3 regions of the Catenibacterium sp. RTP21428st1_D7_RTP21428_210409 genome follow, and region 2 is predicted to be linked to each of the others. Evidence: a T-box and tRNA genes for the amino acid it is inferred to sense, from the RefSeq annotation. Region 2 holds a T-box; the other regions hold tRNA genes.
The links. A T-box is a leader RNA that pairs with one kind of tRNA and senses whether it is charged. The one in region 2 lies ahead of leuS (leucine--tRNA ligase), so its partner is inferred to be a tRNA-Leu.
Positions count from the first base shown of each region.

Region 1: it encodes a tRNA-Leu, which carries the amino acid that the T-box ahead of leuS (leucine--tRNA ligase) is inferred to sense. The anticodon was not compared.
Region 3: it encodes a tRNA-Leu, which carries the amino acid that the T-box ahead of leuS (leucine--tRNA ligase) is inferred to sense. The anticodon was not compared.

Region 1 covers NZ_JBEHVX010000047.1:9,915-14,578, forward strand. Annotated here, with positions in the region: gene asnB (asparagine synthase B) at 83-1,666, shown strand; gene ABUA27_RS07840 (hypothetical protein) at 1,694-1,840, shown strand; tRNA gene ABUA27_RS07845 (tRNA-Leu) at 1,909-1,992, opposite strand; gene ABUA27_RS07850 (DUF134 domain-containing protein) at 2,039-2,725, opposite strand; gene ABUA27_RS07855 (galactokinase) at 2,802-4,070, opposite strand; gene ABUA27_RS07865 (SulP family inorganic anion transporter) at 4,586-4,664, opposite strand, start outside.
Region 2 covers NZ_JBEHVX010000059.1:8,801-13,464, forward strand. Annotated here, with positions in the region: gene leuS (leucine--tRNA ligase) at 1-1,526, opposite strand, end outside; T-box leader at 1,569-1,768, opposite strand; gene ABUA27_RS08815 (ABC transporter ATP-binding protein/permease) at 1,815-3,599, opposite strand; gene ABUA27_RS08820 (ABC transporter ATP-binding protein) at 3,601-4,664, opposite strand, start outside.
Region 3 covers NZ_JBEHVX010000066.1:2,117-6,780, forward strand. Annotated here, with positions in the region: gene ABUA27_RS09395 (RsmB/NOP family class I SAM-dependent RNA methyltransferase) at 1-1,124, opposite strand, end outside; gene ABUA27_RS09400 (DNA-3-methyladenine glycosylase I) at 1,214-1,756, shown strand; gene ABUA27_RS09405 (C-GCAxxG-C-C family protein) at 1,762-2,172, shown strand; tRNA gene ABUA27_RS09410 (tRNA-Leu) at 2,237-2,323, opposite strand; T-box leader at 2,553-2,787, shown strand; gene aroF (3-deoxy-7-phosphoheptulonate synthase) at 2,828-3,844, shown strand; gene argF (ornithine carbamoyltransferase) at 3,864-4,664, shown strand, end outside.

The sequences.
Region 1 (4,664 bases), on a different contig from region 2:
TAGTTATAGACTCAACGACTTAGTAAGATACTCGCACCACAAAGCGAGTTTTTTTTGACTCAAGTATAGGAGGAAGATGTAAATGTGTGGTTTTCTAACAATGGGTTCTACAGAAGTAGAAATTGATGTATTTGATGAAGCTTTAGGAAAGATTGAAGGTAGAGGTCCTGATATGATTGAGACTTCTAGATTATTTGATAAGACTTTTGGTTTCAATAGATTAGCTATTATGGATTTAAGTGAAAATGGTATGCAGCCATTTTCTGATGATCATACAATTGTAGTATGTAATGGAGAAATCTATAACTACCCAGAATTAAAGAAGAATATTATGGATGAATATACTTTTAAGTCTTCTAGTGACTGTGAAGTATTAATTCCTTTATATAGAAAATATGGTTTAGATACACTTGTAAGATATTTAGATGGTGAATATGCATTCTGTTTATATGATGCAAACGCTGATAAGATGATGGCTGCTAGAGATCCAATTGGTATTCGTCCAATGTTTTATGGATATACTGAAAAAGGCACTATCGCATTTGGTTCTGAAGCCAAAGCTTTAATGCCTGTCTGTAAAGAAATTATGCCTTTCCCACCAGGACATTATTATGATGGTGAAAAGTTTGTATGCTTCAATGATGTGGCTGATGTGAAATTAATGCATAATGATGATGTAGAAACAATCGCCTTGAACCTACGTGTTAAATTAATAGAATCCGTTAAGAAGAGACTACAGAGTGATGCCCCTGTTGGTTATTTATTATCTGGTGGTTTAGATTCATCATTAGTATGTGCGATTGGTCAGCGTATTACTGATACACCTATTAAGACATTTGCGATTGGTATGGAAACAGATCCTATTGACTTAAAGTATGCGAAAGAAGTCGCTGAATTCTTAGGTACTGATCATACAGAAGTTATTATGACTAAAGAAGATGTATTAGGTTCTTTAAGAGAAGTCATTCGCACATTAGAAACTTGGGATATTACGACTATTCGTGCAAGTATTGGTATGTATCTTCTTTGTAAATATATTCATGAACATACTGATTTAAAGGTTATTCTAACAGGTGAAGTCAGTGACGAATTATTTGGTTATAAATATACAGACTTTGCACCTAGTCCTGAAGAATTCCAGAAGGAATCTCAAAAACGTATGCGTGAATTATATATGTATGATGTATTAAGAGCAGATAGATGTATTAGTGCAAATGCCTTAGAAGGACGTGTTCCTTTCGCAGATCTTGATTTTGTGGATTATACTATGCGTATTGATCCTAAGAAGAAAATGAACACTTACAACAAAGGTAAATATCTATTAAGACATGCTTTTGAAGGTTTAAACTATCTTCCTCATGATATCTTATTTAGAGAAAAAGCTGCATTCTCTGATGCAGTAGGACATTCTATGGTAGATTACTTAAAAGAGTATGCTGATTCATTATATACAGATGAAGATGTAGTAAACGCTAAAGAGAAGTATCCTTACTGTACACCATTTACTAAAGAATCATTATTATATCGTGATATCTTTGAATCTTATTATCCAGGAAAAGCTAAATGGATCAAAGACTTCTGGATGCCTAATAAGACATGGGAAAACTGTGATGTGAATGACCCAAGTGCCAGAGTACTTAAAAACTATGGAGATTCTGGAAAATAATATTATAATAAGAATGAGGTGATGATTATGTTAGGTACATTATTATCTGCGGTGTTCTTTCTTGCATTTCTTCCATTTATTGTGATGTTCTATGTATTTAAATGGAGTTTAAAAGTTGTGATTTATCTCGTTCTTATTTTCCTTGCATTAGGATTTTTGGAAATCATTATATAGAGGCTATGAGTTATTCATAGTCTTTTTTTAATGCATAAAAAAACGTGGTTTCCCACGTTAACTACTATTGGTGCTCGGAATGGGACTTGAACCCACACGGCATAAACCACCAGTACCTGAAACTGGCGTGTCTACCATTCCACCATCCGAGCATTCAACAGTTTTGATTTTATTCTCGTTTTATTTGTTTGTCAAATATTATTCATCATGGCATTCACAGCTATCATGACTGCATCCACAAGTAGGTTCTGACTCAGGAACTAGTGTACCATCTAAATAAGATTTTACTGCAGTATCACAATCACCTGTCACTCCACCTACGACATTAATATTAGACCCACTTAAAGCCATAATAGCACCTCTGCCAATACCGCCACAGATCAATACATCTACATTTAAGTTAGATAATAAGATTGCTAGAGCACCATGGCCTAATCCTTCTGTACCAACGACCTGTGATTCTTTGATTTCATTGTTTTCTACATCATATAATTTAAATTGTGAAGTTTTCCCAAAGTGTGGAAAAACTGTTTCGTTTTCATAAGTTACCGCAATTCTCATAATATGTTCTCCTTTTACTTTTAAAACAGGATAACCTGTTTTCTTTATACATTCATTGCCTTCAATTCTTAAAGGATAGCCTTCCATAATACTGCGTGCTATCTTTTTTCTTGCTCTGGCATATATTTCAGTGACTGTAGTACGTGATATATTCATCTTATCAGCGCATTTGGCGTGTGTATAGGACTTATAGTCTATAAGACGGATGACCTCAAATTCATCTAATTCAAGCTCTATATAGCCTCTTTGAGGTATACCATCAGGTACAAACATATTGTATTCAGGAAATCCTGTAATTGTCCTTGATCTCTTTGGTCTAGCCATACGTTCCTCCAGTTACTGACATATGTCGATAATATTATAGCACAAAGAATTATAAAAAAAAGCAGTTTTCACTGCTTTAGAGTAATCTTATTGCGCCTTGTTCTCTTGTATGAATAATATAACAAGAACCCTTACCAAATATAGAATCCACATACGATGCATAATCATTAATTCTATTTGTTTTCACAAAGGCAAGCATAGTACTTGAGAATCCTCCACCATTCACTTTCACAACACCATCTTCACCTAAAAAGTTTTCACTTAATACAATAGCTGTACCAATATTTTGATGACGTGTACTTTCCTGTGGATAAATATTCTGTAGTGCTTTAAATGTAGAGTCTCCAGATTCTCTTACTAGTTTTAAGAAAGTATCAAAATCTCCCTTTTCAAGTACTTCTGTCTGCTTTAAGACACGATCTTCTTCTTTAAAGAAATGAAGTGCTCGAAGTGCTGGACGATCCCCTACTCTTGCTCTTACTATACGGTAGTTCTTCATGAACTCATCATAAGAAACATCTCTTAAGACATCTTTCTTAAAGAAGTTAGCCACCTTGATCATTTCTTTCGGAATAGCATCATAATCAATTGTATTATCCGATCTACACACATTAGAATTCACACAACATAGAGTATAATCAAAATTTGAAAAATCAGTATTCAACTTATAAATATCAGGTGAATTAGGATCCCTAAAATCCACTTTAATAAATCCACCTACGCAGCAGACACATTCATTCATTAAACCACTTGGCTTACAATAAAATATATTTGTCGCAAAACGACCAATCTGGACAAGATATTTATTTTCAATTTTTCCTTCATTATATAAATAGTTAATAATGGTACCAATCATAATATTAAAATTAGCACTAGAACCTAAACCTACCTTTCTAGGAATATCACATTGAATATAAGCATTAAAACCACCTATATGATAATTCTTCTGGTTTAAACCAAATAATACACCATTGATCAATGATTCCATTGTGCCTTTCTTGGCTTCATTATATTTTATATTTTCTGTATCTATTTCATTAATATTAAGTTCATTATAAATAACCTTCACATAACGATCCTGTTTGCCTACTATACCAATAGAATCTAATTGAATAGCGGATGCAAGAACACGTCCTTGCTGGTGATCGGTATGATTCCCACCTATTTCACATTTACCAGGAACACTAAATATCATAATATCCTGATCTCCATAATAATCCATAAAGGATTGTATAGCTTCTTTATATCTTAATACCTGCTCATCTATATTTTCTGAGTAAATTCCTCTTAATAGAGGAATCATTTCACCACTAGAAAGTCTTTGTAGTACTTCAGATGCTTTCATAGTGTAATCCCCCCCCTTTTTTTCTTGTAAACGGTTGCATTCTTATTTTATCATGTATTTGTTTGATTACAATGTTTCATGGTATATTTTACATCAAAATTACATAAACACTTTGTTCGTTTTTTTATTCTATTTTGTGCATAATGTGCATAAGTGTGAATAATTCGTTTTCTTTAGTATATATCATATCTTTTTAAAATATATGTAAATCGTGATACTATAGTGCCTAATTTTAGGCGTTAAATAACCTTACTTGTTCACGAAGACCATAAGCGCTTTGTAGTGACTTTGTCATTATATGAAAACGGATACAAAAAAAGAATAGTGAATTAATAACCATTCTCTTCTAATGCAGCACCATTTGTTTCAATGATATGCTTCATCCAGTTATATGATTTCTTCTTAGTACGTTTTAATGTACCTTGTCCTTGATCATCCATGTCTACATTGGCGTTTTTTCATCTCTCCAGTGACTAAATCAATAGGTGCCCACATATGAGAAAAAGTAGGTTTCCCTACTTTTCTTCCAACATTTCTATAACCTTAATAACATCCCAATAGAATGATTCTTCACCGACATATGTATCAAAGTGA
Region 2 (4,664 bases):
TTATCGTTATGTGGATCAATATATCTTAAGAAGTACCAAGAAGATCCTGCAGAACCAGGCATTGTACTTGTTTCTCTCTTACCCTTTTTACCATCTACTTCTACATTAACCCAGTCAACTGCCTTATCTAATGGAGAAGAACCAGTCTTTGATGGACTATAATCTTCAAGTTCAGGTAAGATAAGTGGTAACTGATCATCGCTTAATGCAACAGATGTTCCATCATCAAAGTTAATGATTGGAATTGGTTCACCCCAATATCTCTGTCTTGCGAAGATCCATTCTCTTAAACGATAGTTAACATGCTTAGAACCACAATGATGTTCTTCTAACCAGTCTAACATCTTATCGATTGCTTCCTGTTTATCTAAACCATTTAAGAAGTCAGAGTTAATATGTACACCATCCTGTGTCCATGCTTCCTTAGTAACATCTCCACCTTCTAATACTGGAATAATATCGATACCAAACTTCTTTGCGAAAGCATAGTCACGATCATCATGTGCAGGAACAGCCATGATAGCACCTGTTCCATACCCAGCTAATACATAGTCAGAAATCCAGATTGGAATCTTCTTACCATTTACTGGGTTGATTGCATAAGCACCAATGAAGACACCAGTCTTTTCTTTATTTAATTCAGTTCTTTCAAGTTCTGACTTAGTTGCACATACATCTAAGTAAGCTTTTACTTCATCCTTCTTATCAAGAGTCGTAATCTTTTCTACTAATTCATGTTCTGGTGCTAATACACAATAAGTAGCACCGAATAATGTATCACAACGTGTTGTGAATACTGTGAATTTATCATCATAACCATCTACCTTAAAATCAACATGAGCACCGATTGATTTACCAATCCAGTTTCTCTGAATTTCTTTAGTAGATTCTGGCCAATCAACTTCTTCTAATCCTGCAAGTAATCTTTCAGCATATTTAGGAATATCAATAACCCACTGTTTCATATTCTTACGAATAACTGGGAATCCACCACGTTCACTCTTACCATCGATGATTTCATCGTTTGCAAGTACTGTACCTAATTCTTCACACCAGTTAACAGGAATATCTACATATCTAGCTAAACCATCTTCATATAACTGTTTGAAAATCCACTGAGTCCATTTATAGAAGCTAGGATCACAAGTAGATACCTGCTTATCCCAGTCAAATGAGAAACCTAACATCTTTAACTGTTTAGTGAAAGTCTGAATATTCTTTAATGTAAATCCTTCAGGGTGGTTACCTGTCTTGATTGCATACTGTTCAGCAGGTAAACCAAATGAGTCAAATCCCATTGGATGTAATACGTTATATCCCTGCATTCTCTTCATTCTTGACATGATGTCAGTTGCTGTATATCCTTCTGGATGTCCAACATGAAGACCTTGTCCTGATGGATAAGGGAACATGTCTAAGGCATAGTATTTAGGCTTTGAGAAATCATAAACATCTGTTTCGAATGTCTTATTCTCTTCCCAGTATTTCTGCCATTTCTTTTCTGCTATCTTATGATCATAAGTCATAATTTTGTCTCCTCCACTTTTAAAATAAAAAAAGTCCTCATGTCTAAGGACGAGAACTCGCGGTACCACCTTAGTTCATGAAGACTGATTCATGCGCTTAATGCTTTAACGCAGCAATACGTGATCTGCTTATCACAGACCCATCTCCCTAGCGAGTTCAATGGATAACTTTACTTATTCACACCAGCCATAAGTTCTCTTAAAAAGTATGACCATCTACTACTCTAGTTCCTTGACTTTTATATACTTACACACCTTATCATAATTTCCCGTTATTTGCAAGAAGTATCATCTCATTTTAAGGATGCGGGATGGATTGAGCTTGATAATATAAAGAATACTAAATAGTGTAGAAAAACAAACTAATAAGAAAGAACCAATCCACAATATCAACATAATAAGAGGTTGGAATGTAAGATGCATAGGAAAGTCTGTAATCTGTGGGATTATTTGATTCATTATCTTCATAATGCCAAGTAATATGAGAGATGCTGTCACATAGCTATAAGAATGAAGAATCAAACATTGATAGAAAGACATCTTGAAAATATGTATCTTCTTTTCACCATAGGCCTTCATGATGGCATGATCCTTCTTTAAATGCATCGCATGAAGAATCATGATTTCCATAATCATAAATATAGAAGAAAGTATTGTGAGAATAGAGAATACCACTAGAACCATCTGGATTCTATTCATATTCTGATTGAAAGTTTTTTGAGTTGATTCCCCCATTGCTTTAAACTCATATTCAGGATAATTCTTTTTTAAAGAATCTATAATGGATTTATCTTCCTTATATTTCAACATACCATATCTTGCAGTCGGTGTTTGATTAAAGATGGACTCTATCCAATGATAATTGGCATATTCATACATATAAAAGGCATCATAATTATAGGTTTGTGGAGAAATACCAACTATCTTTACTTCTTTTCCTTTTATCTTTAATTGATGCTTATAATAGATTGTCCAAGTTGTATTAAGTAATGTATTGACCTTATTCTTTTGTGCAAGCTTTCTTGCAGTAGAGAGAGGTACCGCAATTTCATCATTATTTTGTGGAGCTCTACCATATATATAATGAGTGGTATAGGACGAGTCATCAGATATAAACAGAACTTCATTCTTCTGATATCTTTGACTATTATGAGAGATTCCCATGAGATCATAATCATCAAGATTTAAATAATGATAGGATGCTTCATTGAAATGAGTCAAAGAGAGCGGATCATCATTACGTAGTTTATAAGTAATAGACTTTTGTGGAATCAATGAAGAAAGATATTGATAAATAGTATTACGAAAAGAGAATGTAAAGGTAAATGTCATCATCAAACATAATAATGCGATAGATAGAGAAAATGACATCTGAAAAAATCTTTTACGACTACTTAGGAAGGACTGAATGGTCAGTTTAAGTATAGGAAAATGTCGTGGCTTATTATTGGTATGGTTTTCTTGAGGATAGATTTCTGTTTTTTTAATAAGTGTATCCTGTATAATACATCCATCCTTCATTTCTATAATACGATCACTATATTGTTTTACTGATGCTTCATCATGGGATACAAATAATACAAGAGAAGAATGAGAACGCTGCTTCAACATCTTTAATACTCTCTCTGCATTATCTGGATCAAGTGAAGCTGTTGGTTCATCACATAGAATAATATCTGGATCATAATAAAGTGCACGCTCTATCGCTGTTCGTTGTCTTTGTCCTAAGGAAAGATCATTAACTGAAGTATTCTTGAATTGTTTAGTCAATGTTTCATCCAGTATGTAGGATGATTTATGAAAGTAGTCATAGAGACGTATATTATTATTAATAGAAAGCCAAGGTATAAGATGAAAGTCCTGAAAAATGATAGAAACTTTCTTATTATTCTCATATATCACTTCTCCTGAGTAATCATGATCAAGTCCAGCAATAATATGAAGTAAAGTACTTTTCCCACATCCACTTGGTCCAACAAGTGATACAAATCCTGTATCAGGAAGAGTACAAGCAATGTTTTCTAAGACATGTTCATGTAGATAACGCTTGTTGATTGATTTAAGTTGAATCATATTATTCCTCCCTGAGTAATGAGACTATACTTTCTTTCTTAATACGAATAAACGGTGCAGATGCAGAAAGTATGAGTATAAGAAGATAGAGAAAATAGAAAATAATATAGAAATAATAAGGAGATGCAAGACATGTAAAATGGAAATACCTCTTAAAGGATGTGAGCGGGAGAATAGAAAGAATAATAATAAACATCACTATGCTGATGGAGTAAATAAATGTGCCTATAATAAGTATTTCTATCTTTGATTCACGCTGTAATTGTTTATAAGATGCACCCATAGAAATTTTCAAAGCAAGAGAACGGCTTCTTTCTAAATATAAAGAAGAGAAGACTGTTTTTGTAAGTTCTATTGCCACAAATAAGCTAATCATCATATAAACTAACGCAATCATACGACCAATAGAAATAAGTGTTCCATAACTCATCTTCTTCATATATACATCATTATCTACTTCATAGTTCTTTTCATAACGTTTAATAAGAGTTTCAGAATCCTTTGTGACTACATCTATTTTGTCATCTCTTAATAAATCTGGATATTTTTTATCTATATCATGATGGAAACAAACCAATTGATCTTGGTAGAAATTATCTTCTATTACTCCCACTACTTTATATGTTTCATTTTCTAAGAGGTGACATGTGAATTCTGATTTAAGTTTATGAGATAAATTATTGGTGATAATGACTTCATTTGTATGATGAGGCAGATGTCCTGATATTAATTTAATATGTTTTGTCTTTTTAGGTAAACGAATCAACAAGGCATTAACTCCTTTGATATACCCACTTTCTATATCAAAATGTTTAGTACCTTTTTCTTTTAAAGACAATGGTTCTCCATCATGACTGGATATAGTTACAATATCTTTAAGTGGTGCTTCCATGTAAGATTTCTCTATAGAGGTAGAAAGACCATTTAAACCGCTTATAATCACTAGAGATGTTACAATGACTAATATCTGAAAAAGTGAGAGTAATGCGAGTCTCTTTCTTTCTCCCAATACTTCTTTAAAACTATAACGCATAGAGAATTGTTTCTTATGTTGAGGAATAAGTA
Region 3 (4,664 bases), on a different contig from region 2:
TTAGTGAGAGTTAGGGCAAGAGAATAGCTAGGTATAAATCTATTCTTTCTCACTTCACCTAAATAAAGCCCATTACGTAATACTCTGATTCCTTTGAGTTCTGGGAAGTTCTTCTTAACTGCATAAAGATGTCCATTATTTTCTATGATGTATGAAGGTACTTTCTTATTGAGGTTTTCCTGATAGAAAGCTTTTAAGACCTTTAAGTCAGCCGGATTTACTTGAGACTTCATAGTACGTACTTGTTTTCTTGGACTATTACCTGGTTTTCTTAGCAAGGCGATAAAGTGCCCTTCTCCACGATAATGATGAGGATAACATCTCACCACTTCATCTAGATCAACACCTGGACATAAACCATGAGATTTAGTAAGAGGAAGTAATTCAAAGCCAAGTTGATCCACTGCATAATGAACCATTGCTTCATTTTCTTCATATGAGTAAGTACATGTAGAATAAATAACCATACCACCCTGCTTCAACATTTCATAAGCACCCTTTAAAAGATTCTTTTGAATATGAGCACATTCTAATACCTTTTCTTCACTCCATGTATCTATTGCCTGTTCAAGTTTTCTAAACATCCCTTCTCCACTACAAGGTGCATCTAAGACAATCTTATCAAATGCTTCCTGAAATTGTTTAGTAAAGCGCATGGGATCTATATTTGTGACTATTGTATTATCTAAACCAAAACGTTCAATATTCTCACTTAAAATACGGGCACGAGATGCTTCTATATCATTCGCAATTAATATACCTTCTCCAGTTAATCGAGATGCAATCTCACAGCTTTTACCTCCTGGTGCCGCACACATATCTAACACAAAATCATCAGGTTCAATAGGTAATGCATCTGCTACAAGCATCGCACTTGGTTCCTGGATATAATAAAGTCCTGCAAGAAAATAAGCACTTCTTCCTGGATGATAGTGTTCATCATAGAGATAACCATTTTCTACAATAGGATGATGTTCTACATAGTTCTTATCTAGTACTCTTTCTACATTTTTCTTATTTCTATTTAAATATAAACCTTTAACTGGCTTTTCTAACAAAGCCTTCTTAAAGTCATCATATTCATCTTTTAATAAAGACTTCATACGGGCATCAAATTGTTCCATAAATTCACGTCCTTTCTGAACTATTATACAAAAAAATAGATGTGTTGACTACTTTGGATATGCTACAATGTAAAAAGGAGGATTATTTAATGAGGTGTTCATGGGCTAAAAGTAAAGAAGCAATCAAATATCATGATGATCAATGGTGTAAAGAAACACATGATGAAATAATGTTATTTAAGATGCTTGTTTTAGAAGGCATGCAGGCAGGATTATCCTGGGATACTATTTTAAAAAAGGAAAAAGCTTATAATCAGGCATTTGATGATTTTGATTATCACAAGATTGCCTTTTATTCTAAAGAAAAAATAGAATCTCTCTATGAAGCTGAAGGGATTATTCATAATCGTTTGAAGATCAATAGTATTATAATCAATGCGAAAGCTTTTCTAAACGTGCAGGAAGAGTTTGGCAGCTTTGATCATTATATCTGGTCTTTTGTAGATTATAAGGTAATCGATCATCGTTATACAGAAGAAAAAGAGATACCTGCAAGTGATGCACTGTCTACTAAGATATCTGAAGATTTAAAGAAACATGGCTTTAAGTTTGTAGGTCCTGTGATTATTTATAGTTATTTACAGGCGATTGGTATTTATAATGATCATCTCATGAATTGTGAATGGAGGTAAAGGATATGACACGTATTGATGAAACTATTAAGAAACATGATAAGGGTTATAACTGTGCACAGGCTATTGCATGTACTTATTGTGATCTTGTAGGCATGGAGGAAGAAACAATGTTTAAGGTAGCTGAAGGCTTAGGTCTAGGCGTAGGATGCATGGAAGGAACTTGTGGTGCTGTGACTGGTGCATGTCTTCTTGCAGGATGTAAGAATAGTACAGGCAATCTAGATAAGCCAAATAGTAAAGCAAGTACTTATAAGTTATCTAGAGAAATCATGCAGAAATTTAAAGAAAAGAACTCTACAACTACATGCAAAGTATTAAAAGGTGTAGAAACAGGTAAGTTGTTAAGAACATGTCCTGACTGTATTAGAGATGCCGCTGCTATTGTAGAAGAAGTATTATTTAGTGAGGAATAGTCATCTATTCCTTTTTTTAGTGCAAAAAAAGCTGAGAATATATCCCAGCTTAATCGTTAATAATTGGTGCCCTTGACCGGACTCGAACCGGTACGGGTTTGAAGCCGGCAGATTTTGAGTCTGCTATGTCTACCAATTTCATCACAAGGGCATTGACAACGTTATTATTATAGTATGCATAGGAGACGTTTTCAAGAAAAAAATGGTTTATTTTGATGTGCTTCTCATGATTTTTTCTAGTACATATAGTATTTGAATTTATTTTCACTCATATAAGTAGCATAAAAAGAAATATTTTTATTTTTTTCTAAATGTATTCGCTTACTCTATAAAAATCATTGACATTTGGTTTTAAGGCTCTTATATTAGATTCATATACAAAAAAGACAACGAATTGAAAAGAACATTCAGTTTTTGGATTTACAGAGAGTTCCTAGTGCTGAGAGGGAATGATTCATGTGGATGAAATACATCAAGGAGTCGGGATATTGAAATGAAGTAGGTATCCACGGGTACGACCGTTATATCGTCAGAGTATGATAGTACTCACAGAGGTCTATATAGTGATGTATGGATAAAATAAGGTGGTAACGCGAAGTCCCTCTCGTCCTTATAATCGAGAGGGACTTTTTATATATCCAAAGGAGAAAAGATTATGATTATTGTATTAAAACCAAAATGTGATGAAAATGATATTAAGAAAGTAACTGACAAGATTGAAGGCTATGGTTTAGAACCGCATGTTTCTACTGGTCATGAAACAACTATTATCGGTGTAATTGGGGATACGACTAAAGTTGATCCTAGAGATATTGAAGTTTCACCTTCTGTAGAAAAAGTAATGAGAGTTGAACAGCCTTATAAATTGGCTAACCGTGCATTCCATCCTGAAGATACTATTGTGGATGTAGATGGTGTTAAAGTAGGTGGAGGCCATATGGCTCTTATCGCTGGTCCTTGTTCTGTAGAATCAGAAGAACAGGTTATTGCGATTGCGAAGGAAGTAAAAGCAGCTGGAGCTAATATGCTTAGAGGTGGTGCATTCAAGCCTAGAACATCTCCATATGCATTCCAGGGATTAGGTTCTACTGGTTTAGATTACTTAGTAGCTGCAAAGAAAGAAACAGGCTTACCAATCGTATCAGAACTTATGAGTGCTGATGATATTGATGAATTCAATGAAAAGGTAGACTTAGTTCAGATTGGTGCAAGAAACATGCAGAACTTCACTTTACTTAAGGAAGTAGGTGCAAGAGTTAAGAAACCTATCCTATTAAAGAGAGGACTAAGCGCAACATATCAGGAATGGATCATGAGTGCGGAATATATCATGGCAAGTGGTAATGAGAATGTCATCCTGTGTGAAAGAGGTGTAAGAACATTCGAAACATATACAAGAAACACTCTAGACTTACAGGCTATTCCAGTACTTAGAAAAATGACTCATTTACCTGTAATCATTGACCCATCACACGCTGGTGGTAAATGGTGGTTAGTAGAACCAATGGCTAAGGCAAGTGTTGCAGCAGGATGTGATGGATTACTTGTTGAAGTACATAATGATCCAGAACATGCACTATGTGATGGGGCTCAGTCATTAAAGCCTAAAAAATATACAAAACTTATTGAAGAATTAAGAGAAATTGGTAAAGTAGTAGGTAAAGAAATATAAGTAGAAAGGAAGTATAGTTATGGATTTACACGGGAGAAGTTTTTTAACACTTAAGGATTATACTAAAGAAGAAATCTATTATCTTCTAGACTTAGCTAAAAAGCTAAAGGCTAAGAAGAAAGCAGGAAAGATTGGTCATTCACTTGAAGGTAAGAATATTGCCTTATTATTCGAAAAGACATCTACACGTACAAGATGTGCTTTTGAAGTAGGTGTTCTTGATGAAGGAGGACACGCTACTTTCTTGACTCAGTCACAGATGGGAAAGAAGGAGTCAATTGAAGATACAGCGAAAGTATTAGGTAGAATGTTTGATGGAATTGAATTTAGAGGATTTAAACAGGAAAACGTTGAAGCATTAGCTAAGTATTCAGGAGTACCTGTATGGAATGGTTTAACAGATGTTGACCACCCTACTCAGACTTTAGCTGATTTCCTTACTATTCAGGAACATCTTGATAAGCCTTTAAACGAAATTAAGTTTGTATTTACTGGTGATATTAGAAATAATGTTTGTTATGGATTAATGTATGGTGCATGTAAGGTGGGAATGCATTTTGTATGTTTAGGTCCTAAATCATTAGAAATGGATCCAGAAGTTGTGGCTTATTGTCAGGAAGAATGTAAAAAGTCTGGTGGAAGTTTGACTATTACTGATGATACAGATGCAGTTGATGGTGCTGATGTTATCTATACTGATATCTGGGTTTCAATGGGTGAAGATGAATCATTGTATAAGCCAAGAGTGGAATTATTAAGTCCATTTAAAGTAACCAAAGAATTAATGAGTAAGACACATAATGACAATACATTATTTATG